DNA from 2 places in the Pseudomonas sp. MT3 genome. Region 1 is predicted to be linked to the other one. Evidence: predicted binding sites of a transcription regulator. Region 1 holds the regulator's gene; the other holds the start of a gene.
The links. The regulator sigma-54, encoded in region 1, starts transcription at its own class of promoters, with help from an activator protein. The targets are predictions, from matches to a motif close to ANTGGCATNNANNTTGCTNT.
Positions count from the first base shown of each region.

Region 1 (4,458 bases):
ATCGCGGCGACGTGGTGGTGACCCAGGGCAGCATGAAGCTGACCGGCAACACCGTCACGCTCAAGCAGAACAAGAACGGCGACATCGAGGTCGTCACCTCGGTGGGCAAGCCCGCCTACTTCGAACAGAAGCCCGCGCCGGACAAGGAAATCACCAAGGCCTACGGCCTGACGATCCAGTACTTCGTCACCCAGAACCGTGTCGTGCTGATCGACCAGGCCAAGGTGATCCAGGAAGGCAACACTTTCGAAGGCGAAAAGATCGTCTATGACACCCAGCGCCAGATCGTCAACGCAGGCCGCGCCACCGGTACCCAGGTGACCACGCCGCGCCCGCGTATCGACATGGTCATCCAGCCCAAGAAAAAGCAGGATCAAGCGCAGTAATGGCCACGCTCACCGCCCAGCACCTCGCCAAGAGCTACAAAAGCCGGCAAGTGGTCCGCGACGTCAGCATGAGTATCGACAGCGGACAGATCGTCGGCCTGCTCGGCCCCAACGGAGCGGGCAAGACTACCTGCTTCTACATGATCGTCGGCCTGGTCCGCGCCGACCAGGGCGTGGTACGCATCGACGACCAGGACGTCACCCACCTGCCCATGCATGGCCGCGCCCGTGCCGGCATCGGCTACCTGCCGCAGGAAGCCTCGATCTTCCGCAAGCTGTCGGTGGCCAACAATATCAGCGCGATCCTCGAAACACGCAGCGACCTGGATCGCGCCGGTCGCCAGGAAGCACTGGAAAGCCTGCTCGAGGAGTTCCACATCCACCACATCCGCGACAACCTCGGCATGAGCCTGTCCGGCGGCGAGCGGCGCCGCGTGGAAATCGCCCGCGCCCTGGCCAGCGCACCGAAGTTCATCCTGCTGGACGAACCCTTCGCCGGCGTCGACCCGATCTCCGTGGGCGACATCAAGCAGATCATCCATCACCTCAAGGCCAAGGGCATCGGTGTGCTGATCACCGATCACAACGTCCGCGAGACGCTGGATATCTGCGAAACCGCCTACATCGTCAACGACGGCCAACTGATCGCCGAGGGCAGCTCCGAGACCATCCTCGCCAACGACCTGGTGAAGGAAGTCTATCTGGGCCACGAGTTCCGTCTCTGACCCGGAAGCCGCCCTTCCGGCGGCGCCTCGCCCCGTTCCACGACGGCCCGGACCTGTGTCCGGCGCCGTGCATTCTGCCGTCTCGAGCCTGCCCGATACTCAGGTTGTAACGAAAGGTCGACAGACCCTAGGCAAAGCGTCCAGACTCAGGCATATAATTTGCTTCCTCGCGGCGCCCAGGCGTCCGTAGTCGTGGATATGGCGCTTGCTGCGCCAGCGAACAAGGTGCCTAGTTCCAGCCATGAAACCATCGCTCGTCCTCAAGATGGGCCAGCAGCTGACGATGACTCCGCAGCTGCAACAGGCCATCCGACTGCTCCAGCTCTCCACGCTGGACCTGCAACAGGAAATCCAGGAAGCCCTGGAGTCCAACCCGATGCTGGAACGTCAGGAAGACGGCGACGACTACGACAACAGCGACCCAATGGCCGACGGCGACGACTCCGCCGCCCAGGGCGCCAGCAGCAACTCGCAGGACAGCTTCCAGGAAAACACTACCCCCAGCGTCGACAGCCTCGACGAGGACCAGTGGGCCGAGCGCATCCCTAACGAGCTGCCGGTCGATACCGCCTGGGAAGACATCTACCAGACCAGCGCCAGCAGCCTGCCCAGCAGCGACGATGACGAGTGGGACTTCACCGCCCGCACCTCCGCTGGCGAAAGCCTGCAGAGCCACCTGCTCTGGCAGGTCAACCTGGCGCCGATGTCCGACACCGACCGCCTGATCGCCCTGAGTATCATCGACGGCATCAACGACGACGGTTATCTCGAAGAGTCCCTCGACGACATCCTCGCCTCCATCGACCCGGAACTGGGCGTGGAGATGGACGAGGTGGAAGTCGTCCTGCGCCGCGTGCAGCAACTCGAACCCGCCGGCGTCGGCGCACGCAACCTGCGCGAATGCCTGTTGCTGCAACTGCGCCAGTTGCCGGCCAAGACCTACCTGCTGACCGAGGCCCTGAAGCTGGTCTCCGATCATCTCGACCTGCTCGGCAGCCGCGACTACAGCCAACTGATGCGGCGCATGAAGCTCAAGGAAGACGAGTTGCGCGAGACCATCGAGCTGATCCAGTCGCTGCACCCGCGTCCCGGCTCGCAGATCGAGTCCGGCGAAGCCGAATACGTGGTGCCGGATGTCATCGTCCGGAAACACAACGACCGCTGGCTGGTAGAGCTGAACCAGGAAGCCGTGCCGCGCCTGCGGGTCAACTCGCAGTACGCCGGCCTGGTGCGCCGGGCGGATTCCAGCGCCGACAACACCTTCATGCGCAACCAGTTGCAGGAAGCGCGCTGGTTCATCAAGAGCCTGCAGAGCCGCAACGAGACGCTGATGAAGGTGGCGACCCAGATCGTCGAACACCAGCGCGGTTTCCTCGAATACGGCGAGGAGGCGATGAAGCCCCTGGTCCTGCACGACATCGCCGAAGCCGTGGGCATGCACGAGTCGACCATCTCGCGCGTCACCACGCAGAAATTCATGCATACCCCGCGTGGCATCTTCGAGCTGAAGTACTTCTTCTCCAGCCACGTCAGCACCGCCGAGGGCGGCGAATGCTCGTCCACCGCGATCCGCGCCATCATCAAGAAACTGGTCGCGGCGGAAAGTCCGAAAAAGCCATTGAGTGACAGCAAGATCGCTGGTTTACTGGAAGCACAGGGCATTCAAGTGGCACGTCGCACCGTCGCCAAGTACCGGGAGTCCTTGGGGATTGCTCCCTCCAGCGAACGCAAGCGACTGGTATGACGTTGATCCACGCCAAAGTGTTCCGGCGGCAGGCCACCTAACCTGCCACTTATACACGGGCAATAAGGAGAAAGCGGTATGCAAGTCAACATCAGTGGACATCAACTGGATGTGACCGACGCCCTGCGCGACTATGTCGTCGAAAAACTCGGACGACTGGAGCGCCACTTCGACAAGATCACCAATGTTCAGGTCATCATGGAGGTCGAGAAACTGAAGCAGAAAATCGAAGCCACCCTGCATATCGCAGGGGGTGAGGTGGTGGCCTGTGCCGAACATGAAGACATGTACGCAGCCATCGACCTGCTCACCGACAAGCTCGACCGCCAACTGATCAAGCACAAGGAAAAATACCTCGAACGCCAGCAGGGTGTTGGCGTCCGTTAACCCTTCCCTATGATTCGACTCGAGCAAATCCTGACCCCCGGCCGTTCCCTGGTGAACGTGCCGGGCGGCAGTAAAAAACGCGTCCTTGAACAAATCGCAAACCTGGTAGCTCGCGAGCTACCAGGTTTCGATGCGCAAGACATCTTCGAAAACCTGGTGGCTCGGGAACGCCTGGGCTCCACCGGATTCGGCAATGGCATCGCCATTCCGCACTGCCGCCTCCCCGGCTGCCAGTCCCCCATCAGCGCGATCCTGCACCTGGACGCCCCGGTCGACTTCGACGCCCTCGACGGCGCGCCGGTCGATCTGCTGTTCGTCCTGCTGGTGCCGGAAGCCGCCACCGAAGAGCATCTGGAGCTGCTTCGGCAGATTGCTTCCATGCTCGACCGTTCCGACGTCCGTGACCGCCTGCGCCACGCCGCCAACGGCGAAGAGCTGTACCGGATCGTCGTGGACTTCCAGAACGGCCACTGATCATGCGCCTGATCATCATCAGCGGACGGTCCGGCTCGGGCAAGAGCACCGCACTCAACGTGCTCGAGGACAACGGTTTCTACTGCATCGACAACCTGCCCGCCAGCCTCCTCCCGGACCTGGCGCAACGTGCGTTGCTGCACACCGAACTGCTGCACCCGCAGGTCGCCGTCTCCATCGACGCGCGCAACCTGCCCAGCCAGCTGCAGCGCTTCCCCGAGTTGCTGCAGGAAGCCCGCGACAAGCACATCCAGTGCGACGTGCTGTACCTCGATGCCGATGACGAGACGCTGCTCAAGCGCTTCTCCGAGACGCGCCGGCGCCACCCGCTGACCAGCGACAGTCGCTCGCTGGCCGAAGCCATCGCAGACGAGGCGTACCTGCTGGCGCCGATCGCCGACCTGGCCGATCTCAAGCTCAACACCACGAACCTGAACCTCTATCAGCTGCGCGACGTGCTCAAGCTGCGCCTCTTGAACAAACCCGAACTGGGTACCGCCTTCCTCGTCGAGTCCTTCGGCTTCAAGCGCGGCATGCCGGTGGACGCCGACCTGGTGTTCGACGTGCGCTGCCTGCCCAATCCGTACTGGAAGCCCGAGCTGCGCGAACACACCGGGCTCGACGCGGATGTCCAGGAGTACCTGGCCGCGCAACCCGACGTCGAGGAGATGTACCAGGATATCCTCGGCTACCTGAACAAGTGGCTGCCGCGCTTCGCCGCGAGCAACCGGGCCTATGTCAC
Region 1 is NZ_JBTVPY010000007.1:74,721-79,178, reverse strand. It holds gene lptA (lipopolysaccharide transport periplasmic protein LptA) at 1-386, shown strand, start outside; gene lptB (LPS export ABC transporter ATP-binding protein) at 386-1,111, shown strand; gene ACYCAX_RS09240 (RNA polymerase factor sigma-54) at 1,353-2,855, shown strand; gene hpf (ribosome hibernation-promoting factor, HPF/YfiA family) at 2,934-3,242, shown strand; gene ptsN (PTS IIA-like nitrogen regulatory protein PtsN) at 3,252-3,716, shown strand; gene rapZ (RNase adapter RapZ) at 3,719-4,458, shown strand, end outside.

Region 2 (4,458 bases), on a different contig from region 1:
CATGCACGAACCCTTACAGGTTGTAGCCGCGCTCGTTGTGCAGGGAGAGGTCCAGACCCATCGTTTCCTCTTCCTCGGTGACGCGCAGCCCCATGATCAGGTCCAGGACCTTGAGGATCACGAAGCTGACGATACCGGTGTAGACGATGGTGAAGGCCACACCCTTGAACTGGGTGAACAGCTGCGCGCCGATGTCGGTGACGGTGCCGAAGCCGCCCAGGGCGGGCGCGGCGAACACGCCGGTGAGCAGCGCGCCGACGATGCCGCCGACCGCGTGCACGCCGAAGGCATCCAGGGAATCGTCGTAGCCGATGGCGCGCTTGAGGCTGGTGGCGGCGAAGAAGCAGATCACGCCAGCGGCCAGGCCGATCACGATGGCACCCATCGGACCGCAGGTGCCGGCGGCCGGGGTGATGGCGACCAGACCGGCGACCACGCCGGAAGCGATGCCCAGGGCGCTCGGCTTACCGTGGGTGATCCACTCGGCGAACATCCAGCCCAGGGCGGCGGCGGCGGTGGCGATCTGGGTGACCAGCATGGCCATGCCGGCGGTGCCGTTGGCGGCGGCGGCGGAGCCGGCGTTGAAGCCGAACCAGCCGATCCACAGCAGGGCGGCGCCGATCAGGGTGTAGCCCAGGTTGTGCGGCGCCATCGCGGCATTCGGGTAGCCCTTGCGCTTGCCCAGCACCAGGCAGGCGACCAGGCCCGCGACACCGGCATTGATGTGCACCACGGTGCCGCCGGCGAAGTCCAGCACGCCCCAGTCCCACATCAGGCCGCCATCACCGCTCCAGACCATGTGGGCGATCGGTGCGTAGACCAGGGTGAACCACAGCGCGGTGAAGATCAGCATGGCCGAGAACTTCATGCGCTCGGCGAACGCGCCGACGATCAGGGCCGGAGTGATGATCGCGAAGGTCATCTGGAACATCACGAACACGCTTTCGGGGAACAGCGCGGCGGCGGAGGTCAGGCCGGTGTTGGTCAGGCCGGCGAGGAACGCCTTGTCCAGGCCGCCGACGAAGGAGGCGAAGTTGATCACGCCCTTTTCCATGCCCACGGTGTCGAAGGCCAGGCTGTAGCCGTAGACGACCCAGAGGATGCTGATCAGCGCGGTGATCGCAAAGCACTGCATCATGATCGACAGGACGTTCTTGGCGCGCACCATGCCGCCGTAGAACAGCGCAAGGCCAGGGATGGTCATCAGCAGCACCAGGGCACTGGAAATCAGCATCCAGGCGGTGTCGCCGCTGTTCAGGACGGGGGCCGCGGCCTCGTCGGCCAGGGCCAGTCCGGGCATTGCGAGAGGCAATAGGGCGCCTAGCCCTGCGTATCTGCGCAGAGTCATTGTTGTTTCTCCTGGGGCGTGGGGTTCGGTGTGGGCTTGGCTTAGATCGCGTCGGTGCCGGTTTCGCCGGTACGGATACGGATGGCCTGTTCCAGATTTACGACAAAGATCTTGCCGTCACCGATCTTCCCGGTGTTGGCAGCCTTGGTGATGGCTTCGATAACGCGATCCAACTGGTCATCGGCGATGGCGACGTCGATCTTCACCTTTGGCAGGAAGTCGACGACGTATTCCGCGCCACGGTACAACTCGGTGTGGCCCTTCTGCCGGCCGAAGCCCTTGACTTCGGTCACAGTAATGCCCTGCACGCCGATCTCGGACAGCGACTCACGAACGTCGTCCAGCTTGAACGGCTTGATGATGGCTGTGACTAGCTTCATGTAACTCTCTCCCGTGTTTTGGTGGACCCGCCCCAGGAAGAACGAACCCGAGGACAAGTCTAAGCGCAGTGTCTGGCTTTTGTAATGCGCCGGCCGCCCTACCTCAGCACTCCGACTGCCTTGATCGAAGCAATCCACCGCCTCGCCTGCCGCACCGGAACTGCGTCGGTGCACGCCATATCTGCCCCAAAGCATGAACCTTGCCAGCTCTATGAAATGCCCGTGGTTTCAGTCACTTGGTGAAAATTCGCGGTCCCTGGCCAATCGCCAGCTGCCATCCCGCGCACCGAAAGCGCGCATATGCAGCGGGCATACTGCTCAAAAAGCGTGCAATCCTCCGCGCCGCAGCCGGTACCGGCTGCGTGATAGACTGCGCTCTGATTCAATCCGGAACCCATGAACCATGCTGCCGCCCAAAGCCTTCCTCGACGCCATCAGCCAACAAGCCGGACGCCTGTTCGGCGGCGAATCGCCCCTGCCGAAGGCCGAGCTGGAAGCCCAGTTCAAGGTTCTGATGCAGAGCGCCTTCAGCAAGCTCGACCTGGTCAGCCGTGACGAGTTCGACAGCCAGATGGTGGTGCTCGCCCGTACCCGCGCCCGCCTCGAGGCCCTGGAAGCCAAGGTCGCGGAAATGGAAGCCAAGCTCTCGCCGCCCGCCGACGCCGCCCCGGCCGCCCCAGCCGAATAAAGGGCAGGCAGGGAAGCCCCGCCGGCGGGGCGGCATGTGATCAAGGAGTGATCCATGTCCCTCGCCATCGTCCACAGCCGCGCCCAGGTCGGCGTCGAAGCACCCGGCGTCACCGTCGAGGCGCACCTGGCCAACGGCCTGCCGTCGCTGACCCTGGTCGGCCTGCCCGAAGGCGCCGTGAAGGAGAGCAAGGACCGCGTGCGCAGCGCCCTGCTCAACTCTGGCTTCGACTTCCCCGCCCGCCGCATCACCCTCAATCTCGCCCCGGCCGACCTGCCGAAAGACGGCGGCCGCTTCGACCTGGCCATCGCCCTGGGCATCCTCGCCGCCAGCGGGCAGTTGGCCGATGCCAGTGGCCTGGAGGACCTGGAATGCCTGGGCGAACTGGCGCTCTCCGGCACCCTGCGCCCGGTGCCGGGCGTACTCCCTGCCGCGCTGGCCGCCCGCGCCGCCGGACGGGCACTGGTGGTGCCCAGGGAGAATGCCGAGGAAGCCAGCCTTGCCAGCGGGCTGACGGTCTATGCCGTCGGCCACCTGCTGGAGCTGGCCGCGCACTTCAGCGGCCAGGAGCGCCTGCGGCCTTATGAGGCGAACGGCCTGCTGCGCAGCACGCCACCCTATCCCGACCTCGCCGAAGTGCAGGGCCAGACCGCCGCCAAGCGCGCCCTGCTGGTGGCCGCCGCCGGTGCGCACAACCTCCTGTTCAGCGGCCCGCCCGGCACCGGCAAGACACTGCTCGCCAGCCGCCTGCCCGGCCTGATGCCACCGCTGGAGGAAGACGAAGCGCTGCAAGTCGCAGCGATCCATTCCGTGGCCGGACGCGGACCGCTGACCCACTGGCCGCAACGTCCGTTTCGCCAGCCGCACCATACGGCATCCGCGCCCGCCCTGGTGGGCGGCGGCAGCCGTCCTCAACCCGGAGAAATCACGCTGGCCCATGAAGGCGTGCTGTTCCTGGATGAACTGCCCGAGTTCGACCGCAAGGTCCTGGAGGTCCTGAGGGAGCCCCTGGAGGGTGGCGAGATCGTCATCGCCCGCGCCAGCGGTCGCGTGCGTTTCCCGGCGCGTTTCCAGCTGGTGGCGGCGATGAATCCGTGCCCGTGCGGCTACCTCGGCGACCCCAGCGGACGCTGCCGTTGCTCGCCCGAGCAGGTCCAGCGCTACCGCGCCAAGCTCTCCGGGCCGCTACTGGATCGTATCGACCTGCACCTGACGGTCAGCCGCGAAAGCACCAGCCTCGCGCCTGGCGGCCCCAGCACCAGCAGCGCCGAGCTGGCCGTGCAGGTTGCCGCCGCGCGCCAGCTCCAGTTGAATCGCCAGGGCTGCGCGAACGCCTTTCTCGATCTGAAGAAGATGCACCAATTCTGTGCATTGAGCGCCGAAGACCAGCTCTGGCTGGAGAAGGCCGGCGAACGCCTGAACCTGTCGCTGCGCGCCCTGCACCGGATTCTCAAGGTGGCGCGCACCCTGGCCGACCTGCAGCAGACGCAGGCCATCGGCCGGGCGCACCTGGCCGAGGCGCTGCAGTACCGCGCTGGGCACTAGTGGCCTGTACGGTTAATTCGGCAATTGAAGTTCGAGTGCCAGGGTTTGCCAGACAAGGCGCCGCGACGAGTCGTAGCAGGGCTACGGTGAGGAGCGGCAACGCAGTATGGCGAAGCCTGGCGCCGAAATTGATTAGTCGAATTAGCCACACAGGCCACTAGCAACGCCAAAACGGCCGCATCGCCTCCAGCCGCGCCTGTTCGCGGCTGACGCCGATGTCCCGCAGTTGCTCGTCGGAGAGCTCCAGCAGTTGCTTGCGGGTGCGCACGCGGCGCCAGAACTGCTGCCAGCGACTCTCCTGCGATCCACGCGCGGCTACGCGGGTACCCGGGATTTCCAGCAGTTCCTGTTGGTACAGGGTCAGGCGTACATCGCTCATGCCGGTCATGTCGTTGCTCCTCCACTCTAGGGTTCACCAGACGTGGGGATAGCGTGACGAATCGACCAAAAGCATTACAGATTCAACACATCTGAATTTTTCCCATACAGACAGGCGC
Region 2 is NZ_JBTVPY010000018.1:50,052-54,509, forward strand. It holds gene ACYCAX_RS18610 (ammonium transporter) at 14-1,348, opposite strand; gene glnK (P-II family nitrogen regulator) at 1,390-1,728, opposite strand; gene ACYCAX_RS18620 (accessory factor UbiK family protein) at 2,132-2,416, shown strand; gene ACYCAX_RS18625 (YifB family Mg chelatase-like AAA ATPase) at 2,471-3,961, shown strand; gene ACYCAX_RS18630 (DUF1127 domain-containing protein) at 4,119-4,349, opposite strand.
Region 2: glnK (P-II family nitrogen regulator) is a predicted target of sigma-54. The motif match lies at 1,917-1,936, and genes of this name have one in related genera.